DNA from 3 places in the Shewanella sp. FeAMO genome. Region 2 is predicted to be linked to each of the others. Evidence: predicted binding sites of a transcription regulator. Region 2 holds the regulator's gene; each other region holds the start of a gene.
The links. The regulator LexA, encoded in region 2, represses DNA repair genes until DNA is damaged. The targets are predictions, from matches to a motif close to TACTGTATNNNNATACAGTA.
Positions count from the first base shown of each region.

Region 1: ACWAU4_RS09560 (DNA topoisomerase III) is a predicted target of LexA. The motif match lies at 2,999-3,018, and genes of this name have one in related genera.
Region 3: recA (recombinase RecA) is a predicted target of LexA. The motif match lies at 2,827-2,846, and genes of this name have one in related genera.

Region 1 is NZ_CM132201.1:2,123,701-2,129,870, forward strand. Features, by position in the region: gene ACWAU4_RS09535 (TonB-dependent receptor) at 1-1,029, opposite strand, end outside; gene ACWAU4_RS09540 (hypothetical protein) at 1,056-1,283, opposite strand; gene ACWAU4_RS09545 (hypothetical protein) at 1,609-1,941, shown strand; gene ACWAU4_RS09550 (VOC family protein) at 2,009-2,383, shown strand; gene ACWAU4_RS09555 (hypothetical protein) at 2,490-2,864, shown strand; gene ACWAU4_RS09560 (DNA topoisomerase III) at 3,052-5,088, shown strand; gene ACWAU4_RS09565 (DUF4250 domain-containing protein) at 5,099-5,290, opposite strand; gene ACWAU4_RS09570 (porin) at 5,814-6,170, shown strand, end outside.
Region 2 is NZ_CM132201.1:90,385-96,554, forward strand. Features, by position in the region: gene ctaD (cytochrome c oxidase subunit I) at 1-1,077, opposite strand, end outside; partial or broken gene coxB (cytochrome c oxidase subunit II) at 1,096-2,217, opposite strand; gene ACWAU4_RS00430 (cell division inhibitor SulA) at 2,686-3,177, opposite strand; gene lexA (transcriptional repressor LexA) at 3,174-3,794, opposite strand; gene plsB (glycerol-3-phosphate 1-O-acyltransferase PlsB) at 4,061-6,170, shown strand, end outside.
Region 3 is NZ_CM132201.1:3,321,912-3,328,081, forward strand. Features, by position in the region: gene alaS (alanine--tRNA ligase) at 1-757, opposite strand, end outside; gene ACWAU4_RS14990 (regulatory protein RecX) at 1,221-1,652, opposite strand; gene recA (recombinase RecA) at 1,664-2,728, opposite strand; gene mutS (DNA mismatch repair protein MutS) at 3,045-5,603, shown strand; gene rpoS (RNA polymerase sigma factor RpoS) at 5,698-6,170, opposite strand, start outside.

The DNA of each region.
Region 1 (6,170 bases), 2.0 Mb from region 2:
CGAGAAGTTGTAAACCCCGAGGGTTTCACTGACGTAAGGGAAGGGGTGAAAGTCGAGATCTTCCTTGCGATAAAAGCCTTGCAGGTACAAGGTTTGGCCGAGAAAATCAGCCTGGGTATAGCTGAGGTTAAGTAAGGTACGATCGGTTTTGGGACTGCGATCGGCATTCAATCCCTTGCGGCTTTCGAGCAGGGAAGCATCTGAGGTGACACCGCTGAAGTTTTCCCCCATATAGAGGCCGTGGTCGCCATCGGACTCATTGTTGTAAAACTGCACCATGGCACTGAGGGTGGCATTGTTTGGTAGGCTCCAGTCCAGATTGGCCATCAGATCATAACCTTGGGTGTACTGCATGCCGGTTTGGGTGATATCCGGCATCACCTGATTGCCGCTGCCGTCGAACCATTGGCCATTTTCCTGCCAGGCGGCACTGAAACGTCCCTTGAGGGTATCGCTGCCGCCGGCCACGGCAAAGGCGGCGCGGTAATCCAAGTCATCACTGCCGTTAAAACCCGATTTGAAACCTGCTTCGGCTTCAAAGGTATCCTGGCTGTCGGCGGCTTTTTTGGTCACTATATTGATAGCGCCGCCCAAAGCACCACCGCCATAGAGGGCTGAGGCGCCGGCCAACACTTCAATGCGGGCGATGTTAAAGGGATCTATGCTGTCCAACTGACGGCTGATCCCTCTGGAGGTGTTCATGGATACGCCGTCTATCAGCACCACCATGGCGCGGCCGCGCATGTTCTGACCAAAGTTGGTTCGGCCCTGGCTGGATACGTCCATGGAGGGAACCAGGGCGGCCAGCATCTCTTTCACGCCTTTGCCGCTGTCTATCTGCTCGCGGATGCTGTTTTCATCGATTAACCAAACCGTGCTGGAGAGCTCGCTTATCTGGGTAGGGGTACGGTTGGCGCTGACCACCATGCGCTCCATCTGGGCTTCTTCGGCCATGGCGGCCCCCATCAGCAGCAATTGACTGCTGACAGCAGCGGCGACAAGGCTCATCCGAACCATGGATTTGGGCATAACATTCTCCTAAACAACTCAAGGGGTTAAATGAGGCACCAGACAGGGACCCAGCAGGCAAACACCAGGCTGAGCGTCTTCTTGCCGGGTTGGTATCCCAAGGCTAAAGACAGCACCAAGCCTGGTGCCAAAAGCAGGATCAACAGCCGGGCATCCAGCCCAAAACTGGCCAATACCAGCATGATTGCCAGCAAGACCAATCCCTCACACCAAAGCAGTTGGTTACAGCGCAACAACAGCGGGGACGTTTCCATATTATTTGGCCTCCTGAAAGATGTTGCATTTTAATTGCAAACAAGAATGGTTCGCAATTGAATTTACACTGAGTGATGGAAAAGTGAGCTTATGGAGGTATGAATATTTCCATAATAAAATCATGGGTATGTGAAGATATCTTCGAATAGTACTTTGAAGATGGACCGCAGTTGGGACACTTGGTTTTGACTGTCGAAAAAATAGGGGCTTGCTATTGGCCTGGAAAGTCTCGGCCGGGCTTTCATGGTTGATTTCAGCCGCTGATAGGGCATAGATTACGGCAAGGTAGAAAGGGAAATACTGAGAAAGGTTGTATTCAACACTATGGACAAGTTACTGGAAAATCTGTTTTCAAAGCGCGCTGATGAGCTGGATGCCTTGCTGGATAAAAGTGATGAAGCGGCATTTGATAATGCTTGGGTGCATTTAAATCAGCAAGTAGGCGAGGTTGATGCTCACTTGGATAACAAATTTGATAGCAAAGCGTTGTTTATAAAATTGTCCGAAGCGACCAATTGCCACGAGATATGCTGTTATATCACAGATGACCTGGAGCTGATTGAGAAAGCTCGGACCATGGGCTTGGAGTCAAGGTTTCTGGATTATTTAAAGCAAAGCTATCGGCAAGGTCAGGTGCCATGCGAATGGTTAGGCTAAAAAAACAGACTCGCTCTTTCGTATCGGCGGCGTTGCCGGCTTGAGCAGATTTCAGGAGACTTGCTTGATGAAAGTGAAACGAATCGTAGCCAATGTGGCTGCTGCCGACCTGGACGCAGGCCAAGTATTTTATGAATCGATTTTTGGTCTTGAGCTGGTTATGGACCATGGCTGGATTAAAACCCTTGGCTCAGCTGAAGAGATGAAAATTCAAATCAGTTTGGCAACCGAAGGCGGCTCAGGGACGCCGGTGCCAGATCTCTCTATTGAGGTGGACAATCTTGATTTGGTGCTTCATCGGCTGAGAGCGCAAAACATAAAGATTGAATACGGGCCAATCTCAGAGCCTTGGGGTGTGCGCCGCTTTTATATTAGAGATCCATTTGGGAAATTGCTCAATGTACTTCAACATGATCCGGATATACTCCTAACTTCAAATTGAATAGTGAATGATTTTACTTAAATAACCCATTGATTTCACTATGGCCACCCCAGGAGAATTGCTTTTACCCTGGGGCAGAGCGTCGGGACAATAAGGAATTAAGCAGATGCAGTTACCCATAGAGTATTACTGGTTGAAAGCGCATAAATTTGCAGGACTCATGCCTTGGTGGTTTATCGATGAACCCGGCGGACCCGGGCTGAGAATGGAATACCAAAAAGAAACCGGGGAGGACTTCTATCCCATCGCCAGGCGGCAAGACAATGACAGCGTGGCCGGGTTTAAAGTGATTGACGGCGAAATACAAAAAGAGCTGGTCTCTGTCCATTTAACCTGGACAGGAAAGCGCGAACAGCAAGGTTTTCCGGCCAGGGCCGTGTACAAGGATATTTTTTCCTGGTTGTCAGAAGAAGTCCTTCCCGAAACGGCTGACTGGGTAAGTGAAGAATTCCTGGCGGAGCTTGAGGAGGAAAATAGATAGCTGCGCTGTGTTTAGTTGCTTTGTTTAGTTGCCTTGTTCAATCGCCTTGTTCTATCAACTTTGCCCAATCAAGCTTAGTTAATCATGCCATTACCCACAGAGGGTTTGCAGCCGACAGATGACTTGGCTAGAATTACTGTAATTTTATCCAGTAATACTGTTCAGTGACAGCCAAAGGACGCAGTGGATGATCCTCTATATCGCCGAAAAGCCCAGCCTTGGGCGCGCCATCGCCGAGGTGCTCCCCAAACCCCATCGCAAACATGAGGGCTATATCGAGCTTGGCAACGGAGATTGTGTTTCCTGGTGTATAGGTCATCTGCTGGAGCAAGCTGAGCCGGATGCTTACGATCCCGCCTACAAGTCCTGGCAGTTGGAACATCTGCCTATTGTCCCGTCCGATTGGCAGATTAAACCCAAAGCCAGCAGTCGCGGCCAACTCAGTGTCTTGCGTAAATTGGTCAAGCAGGCCAGTGAGTTGGTCAATGCCGGCGATCCTGACCGGGAAGGGCAGTTGTTGGTGGATGAAGTGATTGCCCATCTTGGGGTCAAGGGCGATAAGTTGGCAGCGGTTAAACGCTTGTTGATAAGCGACCTCAACCCGCAGGCGGTAAAACGTGCCCTGGGGCAGATGCGCAGCAACCGCGAGTTTGTGCCATTGTCGACTTCGGCACTGGCGCGTAGCCGAGCCGATTGGCTCTACGGCATGAATATGACCCGTGCCTATACCCTGCAGGGGCGCAAGGTGGGCTATCAGGGCGTGCTGTCGGTCGGTCGGGTGCAAACCCCTGTGCTTGGTTTGGTTGTCCGGCGCGACTTGGAAATCGCTGCCTTTGTGCCCAAACCTTTTTATGAAGTACTGGCCCATCTTAGCACCCAAGAGGGGAGCTGTTTCAGCGCCCGCTGGCAGCCCAGTGAGGCCTGTCAACCTTGGATGGATGAGGAGGGGCGGGTGCTCTCCCGCGGTTTGGCGATGAATGTGGTCGGCAGGATCACCGGCCAACCCGGCCGGGTAGATGAGCTGGAGCGTAAGCAAAGACACCAGGCACCGCCTTTGCTCTACAGTCTGTCAGCGCTGCAGATTGATTGCGCCAAACGCTTCGGTATGAGCGCCAAAGAGGTGCTGGATACGGCGCAGTCCCTGTACGAACGGCATAAATTGATAACCTATCCGCGCTCCGATAGCCGTCACCTGCCCAAGGCGCAGTTACAGCTGGCCCCGGCAGTCTTGAATGCCATTACCCAAGGGGCGGCAGAACTGCTGCAAGGCTGTGAAGCGCCCAATCCCGCCCTTAAGTCCAAGGCCTGGAATGATGCCAAGGTGGACGCTCATCACGCGATAGTGCCTACGGAAAAGACGGCTAACCTCGGGGTTTTATCACAGCGTGAGCGTCAGGTGTATTTGCAGATTGCCCGTCAGTATTTGGCGCAGTTTTACCCTAATTATGAGTACCTTGAAACCCGCGCCGTGATCGACATTGTCGGAGGTTGCTTCGTGGCCAAGGCCAAACAGCCATTGAAACAGGGTTGGAAGCAATTGTTTGGCAAACAAAAAGACGACGATGAAGCGGAAGATATTCAAACCAGCTTACCTGAGCTGACTCAGGGGCAGATACTGGATTGCCTTAAGGGTGAATTAGTGGAAAAGATGACCCAGCCCCCCAAGCATTTTACCGATGCCACACTGCTGGCGGCGATGACAGGAATAAGCCGCTATGTGAAAGACCCTGAGATCCGCAAAATCCTCAAGGAAACCGATGGTCTGGGCACAGAAGCGACCCGCGCCGGGATCATTGAACTCTTGTTTAAACGTGGCTTTTTGAAACGTCAGGGCAAGAGTATTTTGGCTACCGAGGCCGGTAGCGGGCTTATTCAAAGCCTGCCTGAAGTGGCCACCACGCCGGATATGACGGCGCTGTGGGAAAGTAGCCTGGATGCGATTTGTCACCGTGAGCTTAAATATCAGGCCTTTATGCAACCCTTGACGGCTAAACTGGGCGAGCTTATTGAGCAGGCCAAGGCACAACTGCCTACGGCCTTGAGTGGCGTGAAAAGTACAGGCTTCAAAGGACGTAAACGTCGCAGTGGCGCTTATGCCGGCAAGGCAGGTGCCCCCAAGGGCACAAGCACCAAGAAGAGCACTGGCGTTAAGACCGGCACCGGCAAGCGCAGCTATCGCTCAGCGACCAAGAGCAAAACCAAAGCCCAGTCCGCAACGTCCTGAGAACTTGGGGTTATTTCAAGCGTCGGTATTGGTTGGACAGGGCATGGTACTCGTATCCCAGTGCACTGAGCTTATGCTCGAGCTGGGCAGGTGACAGGTCAAGTTCGTAATAAAGTGCATCTCTGTCCGGGCAGTGCAGTCTCAGTTTCTCATTGACTATGCCCAGCAGTATTTCGGCGGGCAGATGTTGCAGGCTTTCCATATTCCCTCCAGGTGTCAGCGGTTGACTGTTTCATAATGCAATAGAGTTGGCTTGGGTTGCAAATCTTGCCCGAATATATTTAAAGTTTCATAAAATCAATATCTTAATAAAGCAATTTCATTTTCTATTCTCGGCGGTTTTGCCTTTGTTTTATCCCCCCTTCTTTATCAACTCTTGTTACATCAAGCATTCGTGATGATTCGAACCGAGTCAGCTTTAACTGTATAAAAATCAAACCGTTATTCTTTCCTGTGTGGCAGTAAACTCTGCTCTTGCCGATACGCATGCATCTCTTTTGCTGCATAAACTGCTCGCTTGTTACAACGATATTTAATTCTTCTCACGGCATTTAACGCCCGCCAACCACGATATTTCACGATTTGTCGATCCAGCTCAGGAAACCAGGGGTTGGGATTGGCTTTTTAACAGCTGGCACGCAAACTGCAGCCCTCGAGTAACACATAGAAATATGTCTAATAAATCAGCGTATTAAACGCGTTTTACTTATAAAAGGGTAATGAATATGAACAAGAAGATCCTGGCACTTATGATCCCGGCTATGCTGGCGAGTGGCGCTTCTCAGGCTGTGGAACTGTATAACGATCAGACCAACAGTGTGAACATGATAGGTTGGTTGGGTTTTGCCGCCTTCAATGATGGTCATGAAACCTCTGTTATTGATAACTTCTCTCGCGTAGGTTTCCGTTTTGACCGTCAGGAGCGTAACGGTTGGCGCGCCTTTGCCCACACAGAGTGGGGCATCAACATGGTGACCAGCGATGACGGCCTGATCTACACCCAAGGCCAGGGCGGCGGTCAGATGCGTGCCGAGAAGAACAGTGACTTCTTGTTCAACCGCTTGGGTTATGTGGGTATGGCT
Region 2 (6,170 bases):
GGCTTCAAAGCTGATGGATCCCCGCCACATGGTGGCAACCCAGTTGAATACCTTGACCCCGGTTGGCACGGCAATCAGCATGGTGCAGTACATAAAGAAGAGTTCGGCAAAGACAGGCATACCTGTGGTGAACATGTGATGTGCCCACACCAGGAAGGAGAGGATCGCGATGCTGGCGGTGGCGTAGACCATTGAGGCGTAGCCAAACAAAGGCTTGCGACTGAATGCCGGAATGATGGCCGAGATGATGCCGAATGACGGCAATATCATTATGTACACCTCGGGGTGGCCGAAGAACCAGAAAATATGCTGGAACATCACAGGATCTCCGCCGCCGGCGGCATCGAAGAAGCTGGTGCCGAAGAATTTGTCTGTGAGTACCATGGTCACAGCCCCGGCTAATACAGGCATAACGGCTATCAGAAGGAAGGCGGTGATAAGCCAGGTCCAGACGAACAGGGGCAGCTTCATCCAGTTCATGCCAGGTGCGCGCAGATTCACTATGGTGACTATCACGTTGATCGCCCCCATAATTGAGCTTATCCCCATGATATGTATTGAAAAAACAAACAAGGCTGTACTGTCGGCGCTATAAGTTGTCGACAATGGGGCATAGAAGGTCCAGCCAAAATTGGGGCCGCCACCTTCCATAAACAATGAGCTAAGCAGGATCAGGAAGGCGAAGGGCAAAATCCAGAAGCTCCAGTTGTTCATCCGCGGCAGCGCCATATCCGGCGCACCTATCATCATGGGGATCAACCAGTTGGCCAGACCGGTAAAGGCCGGCATCACGGCGCCAAAAACCATGATAAGGCCATGAACTGTGGTCATTTGGTTAAAGAAGTTGGGTTCGACCAGTTGCAATCCGGGCTGGAATAGCTCAGCACGGATCACCATGGCCATGGCGCCCCCTATCAGGAACATGATGAAGCTGAACCAGAGATAGAGTGTGCCTATGTCTTTATGGTTGGTGGTCAGCAACCAGCGCATGATCCCCTTGGGGGCGTGATGATGCTGGTGTTCCTGTTCAGCGATTTCCTGAACGCCGGCTTCGGCATCTTGACTGAATGAGTTCATCTTCTCCCCCTACTGCCCGTGGTTATTGACGTCGGCGGCTTGCACTGTGTCGCCTGTATTATTGCCCCAGGCATTACGCTCATAGGTCACCACAGCAGCCAGTTCCTTGGCGGTTATCTGTTTGCCGAAGGCCTGCATGGCGGTGCCTGTCTTGCCATGGATCACTATGTCCAGATGGGCAGCCATTGGGCCTATGGCAATAGCACTGCCCTTGAGCGCCGGGAACACCCCTTGAAGTCCGGCGCCGTTGGGCTGATGACAGGCGGCGCAACGCGCCATATAGATCTGTTCGCCAAGCGCCATGGCCTCATCATGGCTCATGGTCTCACTGAGGGCCGCCTGAGCTTCTTCGGCGGCCGTAGCCGCGGCTTGTTTCTGCTCCGCCATCCAGGCGTCAAACTCATCTTCTGCCAGTACCTTCACCACAATCGGCATAAAGCCGTGGTCTTTACCGCAAAGCTCGGCACATTGGCCGCGGTAGATCCCCGGTTTGTCCACCCGGGTCCAGGCTTCGTTAATAAAACCGGGATTGGCGTCTTTTTTGACGGCAAAGGCGGGCACCCACCAGGAGTGGATCACATCATCTGAGGTCATCAGGAATCGGACTTTGCGATTGATGGGCAATACCAAAGGCTTGTCGACTTCAAGTAAGTAGTGCTCGCCCTTGGCTTCCTGGCCTTCTATCTGGGATCTCGGCGTTGCCAATATGCTGAAGAAGTCGATGTCTTCGCCGAAATAGCTGTAGTGCCATTTCCATTGCGAGCCGGTGATCTTGACCGTCAGGTCGGCATCACTGGGATCTTCCATGGCAATCAGCGTTTTGGTTGCGGGGATTGCCATCAGGATCAGGATTAAAAAGGGGATAAGCGTCCAGGCAATTTCTACCTTGGTACTTTCATGGAATTGGGACGCGACTGCCCCTTTGGACTTCCTATGGTTGATCATGGCGTAGATCATCACGCCGAATACGACCAAACCTATGGCGCAACAGATATAAAGAATTATCATGTGCAGGTGATACACCTTGCCACTGATCTCAGTTACCCCTTGAGTCATATTCAAGGGCATATCTGCCTGAGCGCCTGGAGACAACAAGCTGACGCACAACAAGGTCAGCAAAACACACAGCCATTGCTTCACAAGACATCTCCTCTGTCAATTGCATTCGCAACTACAAAGAAGAGTCACACAGTAAGTCTTTGCTCTATGCAAACTCTTCAGTTCCCAAAAAAGCAACGATGACTTCAAAGTGCGGCGGCGGTTTCACTTAGCTCTAGGTATACAGGTGGTGACCACTGTTGCACTTACCGCTGAATATACTCAGCATTTCCGGCGACGGCACCACTCGCTATGAATCGAAATGGGGCGGTCAACCTACGACGAATTGCATGGAGATAACACAATCGTTGTTCTTACATTACTTGTAGATTAAATATTGATCAAGATCACGATGTTTTCTAACTATATGAAAAAAAAGCGTCTGTTAATCCAGAGGTGAATTCTGTGTGAGTAGCAGAGCTGCGCGGTTTGCCGCCGATTGACAGGGGAAGGCATTGCACCAAAAAGGCACAGAAAAAAGGCCATCCCAGGGATGGCCTTTAAACACAATCAATGGATGGAGTGGGTAAGTTCGTTGAGGTGGTTATCCACCTCTTTCGCCTGCTGTCCCGTTTCCAACACTATGCCCATGGCTCTGGCGTTACGGGCGACCAGCTGCAATCGGCGGTTATCACGGGCATCCAGGCTGTCTATCCAACTGATCACTGCACTGGAGGTGCCGTTGGTCAGGGCTCTTTCCGTTGCCCACAAGGCTTCTACTTCATCCTTGGTGCGCACCAAGAGTACTCTATCCATTCTGACACCGGCCCTTGCTAAGGTTTCTTTGTAACCTATGCTGGCCGGGGCGTTAATCAAGACTATCCAGCGTCCCTGTTGACTCAATTGCGCCAATTGAGGGCAGAGGCGCAATAATTCCTGACGTCCCTGGCTATGGCTGGCCAAGCTGGAGATACCGGTATGTTGCCAAGGCTGATTGCCGGCAATACCGGTGTCTGTCCACAGGCCTGGGTGTCTTGGGGCGTTGCCAGTCATTATGCTCATAGCCAGTCTCCATTGCGTATTATCCCTACCGCCAGTCCTTCAATGGTCAATGGCTGGAAAGTCAGGTCGACTTTTATTGGGGAGTAAGCCTCGTTCTCGGCATGTAGATAAACCACATTACCTTTCTTTTCAAAGCGTTTCACAGTTACATCGTCTTCAACCCTGGCCACCACGACTTGACCGTTACGGGCTTCCTGTACCTTGTGAACCGCCAGGAGATCACCTTCGAGAATACCTATGTTCTTCATGCTGTCGCCGCGTACCCGTAGCAGAAAGTCGGCATTGGGGTGGAACATGCCAGGGTCGACCTGGTAATACTGCTCAACGTGTTCCTGAGCCAGTATGGGTTCACCGGCGGCAACCTGACCAATCAGGGGCAAGCCTGTTTCTGACTCCGCTTGTTCATCATGAGGCAGGCGAATACCACGAGAGGTGCCTGGCATGATCTCAATACAGCCTTTCTTGGCCAATGCCTTGAGGTGTTCCTCGGCGGCATTGGCGCTCTTGAAGCCCAGCCGGGTGGCAATTTCGGCCCGGGTTGGCGGCATGCCGGTGTCGGCTATATTGCGTTTAATCAGTTCCAGAATCTGTGCCTGGCGCGGTGTCAGTGGTCTCATGGTGATTCCTGTTTTTTCATACAGTACCTGTTAGTATATACAGTATTTTTATCAGTGCAAGTATTAACCAAAACTGAAACTTTTAGGGAGTGGCTAAGTAAGCCATTCGGTGCTTTGGTTTTAACGGCTTGGCCCATGCAGCATGGGGAGTTCAAGGCATTGGCCAGAGGAACTGCCGGGGCCGGTTCGCACCTTCCCTAGCTAAGGTTCAGGAAATTCTGGTATTCTATTGGGCTATTGATTGTGGCTCAGACACTGAAAAAAACATGTCCAAACAAGATTCATTCTGGTTTAAATCTCTTCGCTGGCTCCAAAGCAAGCTGGTGCATACCACTGTGGTGCCTCAGGATCCTTTCGCCGATTTGAACCTGGATCCGGCTAAGCCGATGGCCTATGTAATGAAGACGGAATCTGTCAGTGATATTGCGGCATTGGCGGAAGTCACCCGTAAGTTTGGTTTGCCTTGTCCTTATGAGGCACTCAAGGTTGATGATATTACCGTTCCCCGAGTCGTCTGCCTGGAAGGAGCCAAGCCCCTATTCGGCAAGCGCAAGAGCAACAAGCCATTTCTCAGCTGTTTCACTTCTCTGCTGAACCTGCATCAGGCCAATCCACAACTGGATATTCAATTGGTGCCAGTGAGCCTCTATTGGGGCCGCACTCCGGGTAAGGAAGATGACAGCATGCGTGCCGCCGTATTTGAGCGGGAAAATCCCACTTGGCTGCGCAAGTTTCTGATGATCCTGTTTCTGGGGCGCGACAACTTTGTGCAGTTTTCCAATGCCGTGTCGTTGCGGCTGATGGCCGATGAACATGGGACCGACAAGGCTATTGCCCATAAGTTGTCACGGGTGGCCAGGGTACATTTCCGCCGGCAACGCAAGGTGATGACTGGGCCCGTGCTGCCCAACCGTCAGGCTCTGTTCAATGAGTTGCTGCGTTCGGAAACGCTGAAAAAGGCGATTAAAGAAGAGGCCGCTGCCAAGAAGATCCCCGAGGCTAGAGCCAGGGAGATGGCGGAAGAATACCTCGATGAGATTGCTGCCCACTATTCCGACAGCCTGGTGCGTATTGCCGAGCGGATCCTCACCTGGTTGTGGAACAAGCTCTACAAGGGGATCAACATCAAGGGCGCCGAGCAGATACGCCAGCTGCACCACGATGGGCATGAGATAGTTTATGTGCCTTGCCACCGCAGTCATATGGATTACCTGCTGCTCTCCTATATTCTCTATTTTCAGGGTATGGTTCCGCCCCATATAGCCGCCGGTATCAACTTGAACTTCTGGCCCGCCGGGCCCATGTTCCGCCGCGGTGGTGCTTTCTTCATCCGCCGCAGCTTCAACGGTAACAAGCTTTATACCGCTGTGTTCCGCGAGTATCTGGATCAGCTGTTTGCCAAAGGCTATTCGGTCGAATACTTCACCGAAGGTGGCCGCTCTCGTACCGGGCGGCTGTTGTCACCCAAGACAGGGATGCTGGCGATGACAGTCAACTCTGTGCTGCGGGGCATTGAACGGCCGGTGACTCTGGTGCCCGTGTACCTGGGCTACGACCATGTCATGGAAGTGGCCACTTACCACAAAGAACTCAGCGGCAAGAAAAAGCAGAAAGAATCTGTTTGGCAGGTGGTTGGCGCCTTGCGTAAGCTGGGCAATTTCGGTCAGGGGTATGTGAACTTTGGTGAGCCTGTGACGCTGCAAAACTTCCTCAGTGAAGCGGCGCCCAACTGGCGCGAAGAAGTGGCGGCCGATCCCGAGCAGAAACCCAGCTGGCTGACCCCGGCGGTTAATACTCTGGCCAATAGGGTGATGACTCATATCAACGATGCCGCCGCTGCCAGCGCCGTGACTCTTACCAGCCTGGTACTCTTGTCATCAGAGCAGAATGCGCTGGAGCGAAGCCAGTTGGAACGTCAGTTGGACTTGTATCTGGATCTGCTCAAGGAAGTGCCATATACCCAGTACACTTCTGTAGCTGAGGGCGACGGTAAGCAGTTGCTGCAACAAGGTCTGGAGCTGAATAAGTTCACGGTTCAGGAAGATGAACTGGGCGATATCATCTCAATCGACGAGTCGATTGCGGTAACCATGACTTACTATCGCAACAACATCATTCACCTGTTTATGGTGCCTTCTTTGCTGGCCAGCTGCCTGGTGCGCCTGGAGCAGTGCAGCCGCGCTCAGATGCAGGCGGTGCTTGAGGATTTCTACCCTCTGCTGCAGGCCGAGCTGTTTATGGGTAAGGCCGATGTCAGTGCCTATGCCGATCAGCTGCTGGATCGTTTCATTGCCAAAGGTTTGGTCGCCGAAGAAGCCAATGGTTTCCGGGTGCTGGAAGCCGGGATAAATCCGTTGGCGCTGTTGGCCGAAACCA
Region 3 (6,170 bases), 1.8 Mb from region 2:
AGTTGGAATGCACGCCTTGCATAATGGCGGCAATACGCTCTATACCCATACCTGTATCGACTGAAGGCTTGGGCAGAGGCTCCATCACACCATCGGCCTGACGGTTGTACTGCATGAAGACTATGTTCCAGATCTCAATGAATCTGTCACCATCCTCTTCCGGTGTACCTGGGCGGCCACCAGGAATGTGAGCACCGTGATCATAGAATATTTCGGTACAAGGTCCACAAGGACCTGTATCTCCCATCTGCCAGAAGTTATCTGAAGCATAAGGTGCGCCCTTGTTGTCGCCGATACGGATAATGTCCTCGGCGGGAACCCCTATCTGCTTGTTCCAGATATCAAAGGCTTCATCATCAGATTGATAAACGGTAACGCACAGACGTTCCTTGGGCAGCTTGAGCTCTTCAGTCAAGAAGGTCCAGGCAAAGCGAATGGCATCTTCTTTGAAGTAATCACCGAAGCTAAAGTTACCCAGCATCTCAAAGAAGGTGTGGTGACGGGCCGTATAACCCACGTTATCCAGGTCGTTATGTTTACCACCGGCGCGAACACAACGCTGCGAAGTGGTAGCGCGGCTATAGCTGCGCTTGTCCATACCGAGGAATACGTCTTTAAACTGGTTCATCCCGGCGTTGGTGAACAACAAAGTGGGGTCATTGCCTGGCACCAGTGAACTGCTGTCGACTACCTGATGGCCATTCTTGCGGAAAAACTCCAGGAAAGCACTTCTGAGTGCTGCTGTGGTTTGGTACATAAATCGTCCTGAGTTGCTTAAGCCTGAATAATGTATAAAAAGTGGTCTAAAGGCGTGCGTCGCCCGGCCACTCAAGCGCTCTTTTGCCAAGCATTATAAGCATGCAGCGCCAGAATACCAATTAGATTGCGCAGGGTATGACGCCTGATACAGCCAAGGTACAGAGAGCGTTAGCGGCATAAGCCGAAACCCAATAACCTGAGTCAGCAAATACCATTTGCCACAGGCGCGGAATCACTCAGGGGATGGAGCCCTGAAGGCTACGGCAAGTTTTAACGGGACAGATAAAGTCAGCTAAAAGCGCCAGAACGGAGTGTTAACAGCTGAGTGTTACTTTGGCGTGCAAACAACGACTGCAACTCAAGGAAAGTAAATGCTGGGGTTTTGTAAAACAAGGTCAGTTTGGGATGCTTTAGCAGCGGTAAGCTTAGTTGTGAAGGGGCAATTGTGATAGAGGGAAAAGTCAGTCGTAAGGGTCATATTCAAGGGCATATGCCACTTGATCATAACTAAAGCCCTGCCCCATCAAGTGACGAATTCGACGAGCTTTTTCTTTCATATCATCTGCGGGACTATCACCGAATTTCTTCAGCGCGCGCGTACGGGCCAAGGCAAACCAGTCACAATCACTGGCATCCAAAACCTGCTCAATACATTGTTTATTTAAGCCCTTTTGCATCAGTGCCTGACGCACTTTCCCCGGGCCGTGGGCCTTGGCAATATGGCTGCGCAGCAAGGCTGCAGCGAAACGCTGATCATCGATAAAACCTTTGGCTTCCAGAGCATCCAAAGTCTGTTCAACTTCCGGCGACTCAAAGCCCTTGTCCAGCAAGCGGCTCTTGAGTTGCTCGCGGCCATAGTCGCGGCGCGCCAATAGCGCGACCGCAACATCCATTACCGACTGGCTCAGAAGACTTCTCCGGTTTCCAGATCGACATTGCCTTCACCTGTCTCGGCGCTGGCAGGTGCCGCTTCTGCTTTGCTGAGCAGTTTGGCACGCAGTGCCGCTTCGATTTCGGCAGCCACTTCAGGATTTTCCTTGAGGAACTTACCGGCATTGGCGCGGCCTTGACCTATCTTGTCACCTTTGTAGCTGTACCAGGCGCCGGATTTTTCCACCAGCTTGTGGGCTACGCCCAGGTCAACCAACTCACCGGTACGGTTGATCCCCTGACCATAGAGAATTTGGAAATCGGCTTGTTTGAAGGGGGCGGCAATCTTGTTCTTAACCACTTTAACCCGAGTTTCGTTACCAACAACCTCGTCGCCCTCTTTGATAGCGCCTGTACGGCGGATATCGAGACGAACGGAGGCGTAGAACTTAAGGGCGTTACCACCTGTGGTGGTTTCAGGGTTACCGAACATGACCCCTATCTTCATCCGGATCTGGTTGATGAAGATAAGCAGAGTGTTAGACTGCTTGAGGTTACCGGCCAGCTTACGCATTGCCTGGCTCATCATACGGGCCGCCAGACCCATGTGGGAATCACCGATTTCACCTTCGATTTCAGCCTTGGGCGTCAGCGCCGCCACTGAGTCAACAATGATGACATCGACGGCGCCACTGCGAGTCAGCGCGTCACAGATCTCCAGCGCCTGTTCACCTGTATCTGGCTGAGAACACAGGAGGTTATCGATATCCACGCCCAGCTTCTTGGCGTAGATAGGATCCAGTGCGTGTTCGGCATCGATAAAGGCACACACTTTGCCTTCACGCTGCGCCGCAGCAATCACTTCCAGTGTCAGGGTTGTTTTACCAGAAGATTCAGGACCATAGATCTCAACGATACGGCCCATTGGCAGACCGCCGGCCCCCAGAGCCACGTCCAGAGAAAGCGAACCGGTAGAGATGGTTTCGACATCCATGGTTCTGTCTTCACCCAGCTTCATGATAGAACCTTTACCGAACTGCTTCTCTATCTGTCCCAGAACTGCGTTCAACGCCTTCTCTTTGTTTGGATCTATTTTCATTCCTGTTCCCTCTTGATTGCGGCGCAATGCGCCGCCTGAAATCTATGTTGCCGCTCCTTTTAAGAGCTTTGGCGTAAATACCAATCTGCCACCTAGTATACTGTACAATCATACAGTATCAAGTGCTGGTGATAATTTATTTAAAGGCCGCTTGCGGATCAATCACTTGTGACCGAAAGCATAAAATTTACCCGCCCACGACTGGTTCAGTGATGAATAACTGATACTATTGGCGCCATTGTCGAAAGGGCAACCGCTCTTGGAAAAACAGTCAAGGAAACATCTGAAAGCTCCCATGAATGCAGTGATCACGCCTATGGATAACCCGGATTTGGAAAAACACACCCCGATGATGCGCCAGTATCTGTCGATGAAGGCGCAGCATGCCGAAATGCTGCTGTTTTATCGCATGGGGGACTTTTACGAGCTGTTTTACGATGATGCCAAAAAAGCCTCCGAGCTCTTGGGTATTTCACTGACGGCCAGGGGCAAGAGTGGCGGCGATCCTATTCCTATGGCGGGTATTCCCTATCATGCGGTGGAAGGTTATCTCGCCAAGCTGGTGCAGCTCGGTGAGTCGGTTGCCATCTGTGAGCAGATTGGTGACCCGGCCACGTCCAAAGGGCCGGTCGAGCGCAAAGTGGTGCGCATAGTCACTCCCGGAACCCTCACCGATGAAGCGCTGCTGCAAGAACGTCAGGATAACTTGCTGGCCGCCGTCTACGCAGGCAAGAACGGTTTTGGCTACGCCACCCTGGATGTGGCCTCCGGCCGTTTTGTGATTGCCGAGCTGGCCACCCTTGAATCATTGGAGGCCGAGCTGCAACGCACCAAACCGGCCGAGCTGCTCTACAGCGAAGACTTTTCCCAACAAAGCCTGATTGCCGGCATCAAGGGCAAACGCCGTCGTCCCGAGTGGGAGTTTGACTTGGATACCAGCATGCGATTGTTGCTGGATCAGTTTGGCACCAAAGATCTGCGTGGTTTTGGCATAACAGACGCCAGGCTGTCACTGCAGGCCGCCGGCTGCCTGATGCAGTATGTCAAAGATACCCAGCGCACCGCCCTGCCCCATATCAATGCCATTACCCGCTTTAACCAGAGCGACAGCATAGTGTTGGATGCCGCCACCCGTCGGAATCTGGAACTGACGGTGAACCTTGCCGGTGGCCGGGACAATACTTTGGCTTCGGTGCTGGATGCAACCGCTACCCCCATGGGCAGTAGGATGTTACAGCGTTGGATCCATCAGCCACTCAGAGATCATCAACAGATAGGCCTGCGGCAAACCGCTGTGGCGGAGTTGATTGCCAGCTGCCTGTTCGAACCGTTGCATGATGACCTCAAGGCGCTCGGTGATGTGGAGCGGATCATGGCGCGCCTAGCTCTGAGAAGCGCCCGCCCGAGAGACTTTGCCCGTCTGCGGCAAGCGCTGGCGCTGTTGCCGCAACTGCAGCAACTATTGGCAAATACGCAAAGCCCCGAACTTGGCCGTTTGAAACGCCAGCTCAGTGAATTCCCTGAAGAACTCGCGCTGCTGGAGCGGGCCATTGTCGACAACCCACCGGTACTCATTCGTGATGGCGGCGTGATCCGCGATGGTTATCATGCCGAACTGGATGAATGGCGCCGCCTCAGTGAAGGCGCCAGTGACTATCTGCAACAGTTGGAAGTCAGGGAAAAAGAGCAAACGGGAATAGCCACCCTGAAAGTCGGTTTCAACCGGGTACACGGCTACTATATCGAAGTTTCCCGCGGCCAGTCGGCACTGGTGCCTCTGAGCTACCAGAGACGCCAGACATTGAAAAACACCGAGCGCTATATCATCCCCGAGCTGAAAGAGTATGAAGAGAAAGTACTCTCCAGTCAGGGCAAGGCGCTGGCACTGGAAAAACAGCTTTGGGACGAGCTGTTCGATCTCCTGCTACCCAAGCTCAGCGAGTTGCAGGCCTTTGCCATGGCAGCGGCCGAGTTGGATGTACTGAGCAACTTTGCCGAGCGGGCCGACAGTCTCAACTACAACCAGCCGGAATTGAGCGATAAGCCGGGCATACATATTGAAGCCGGGCGTCACCCAGTAGTTGAGCGAGTCAGCCAGGCTCCCTTTATCGCCAACCCGGTAACTCTTAGCCCTGAACGTAAAATGTTGGTAGTCACAGGCCCCAATATGGGCGGTAAGTCCACTTACATGCGTCAGGTGGCGCTGATCACCCTGATGGCGCATATCGGCAGCTTTGTGCCGGCAGATAAGGCAATTCTGGGGCCTGTTGACAGGATCTTCACCCGTATCGGCGCCTCGGACGATCTGGCCTCGGGCCGCTCCACCTTTATGGTGGAAATGACAGAAACGGCCAATATTCTCCACAATGCGACCGCAGAGAGTCTGGTGCTGATGGATGAGATTGGCCGTGGCACCTCCACCTATGACGGCTTGTCACTGGCCTGGTCGGCGGCAGAGTATCTGGCTCAGCGACTCGGTGCCATGACACTGTTTGCCACCCATTACTTCGAGCTGACTCAGTTGGCAGAATTGATGCCCCAGGTTGCCAATGTACATCTGGATGCCATGGAGCATGGCGACAGCATAGTCTTTATGCACGCCGTGCAGGAAGGGGCCGCCAGCAAGAGCTATGGTTTGCAGGTTGCTTCACTGGCCGGTGTTCCGGCCTCGGTGATCAAGGCCGCCAAATTGAAACTGCAGCAACTTGAAAGTCGCGATCACGGTCAAGAACCCCATGTCCCGGCGCAGGCCACACTGCAACTGGAAACGCCGCCATCTGAGCTTGAACTTCTGCTTGGCAGGCTGAACCCGGATGAACTCAGCCCAAGAGAGGCGCTGGACCTAATCTATAAACTCAAGGCGTTGGCAAACTAAGTCCGCTACTCCAGCTATCGCTGTGGCTTGTAAATACAAGAAAAAAGGGGCGCAATGCGTCCCTTCTTTTTATTACAAAGGATGGTAAGTTGCTTTAGGCCTTGAACAGGGCCTCTACCGACAACCCCTGAGAGGAGAGTATGTCGCGCAGGCGTTTCAATGCCTCCACCTGAATTTGCCGCACTCTTTCACGGGTCAGGCCAATTTCCGAGCCCACATCTTCCAGAGTAGAAGGTTCATATCCCAGTAGGCCAAAGCGTCTGGCAAGCACTTCTCTTTGCTTGGTATTGAGCTCATTGAGCCACTTAACCACTGAGTTGGAAATGTCTTCTTCCTGCACCTGGGCATCCGGCGTCATCTCATCATCATCCGCCAACACATCGAGCAGAGCCTTGTCGTTGTCACCGCCTATCGGGGTGTCGACCGAGGTGATCCTCTCATTCAGCTTCAGCATCTTGCTGACATCACTGCTCGGCAGTTCCAGCTTTTCAGCTATCTCTTCGGCTGTGGGTTCGTGATCCAGCTTATGAGCCAACTCCCGGGCTGTACGCAGATACACATTGAGCT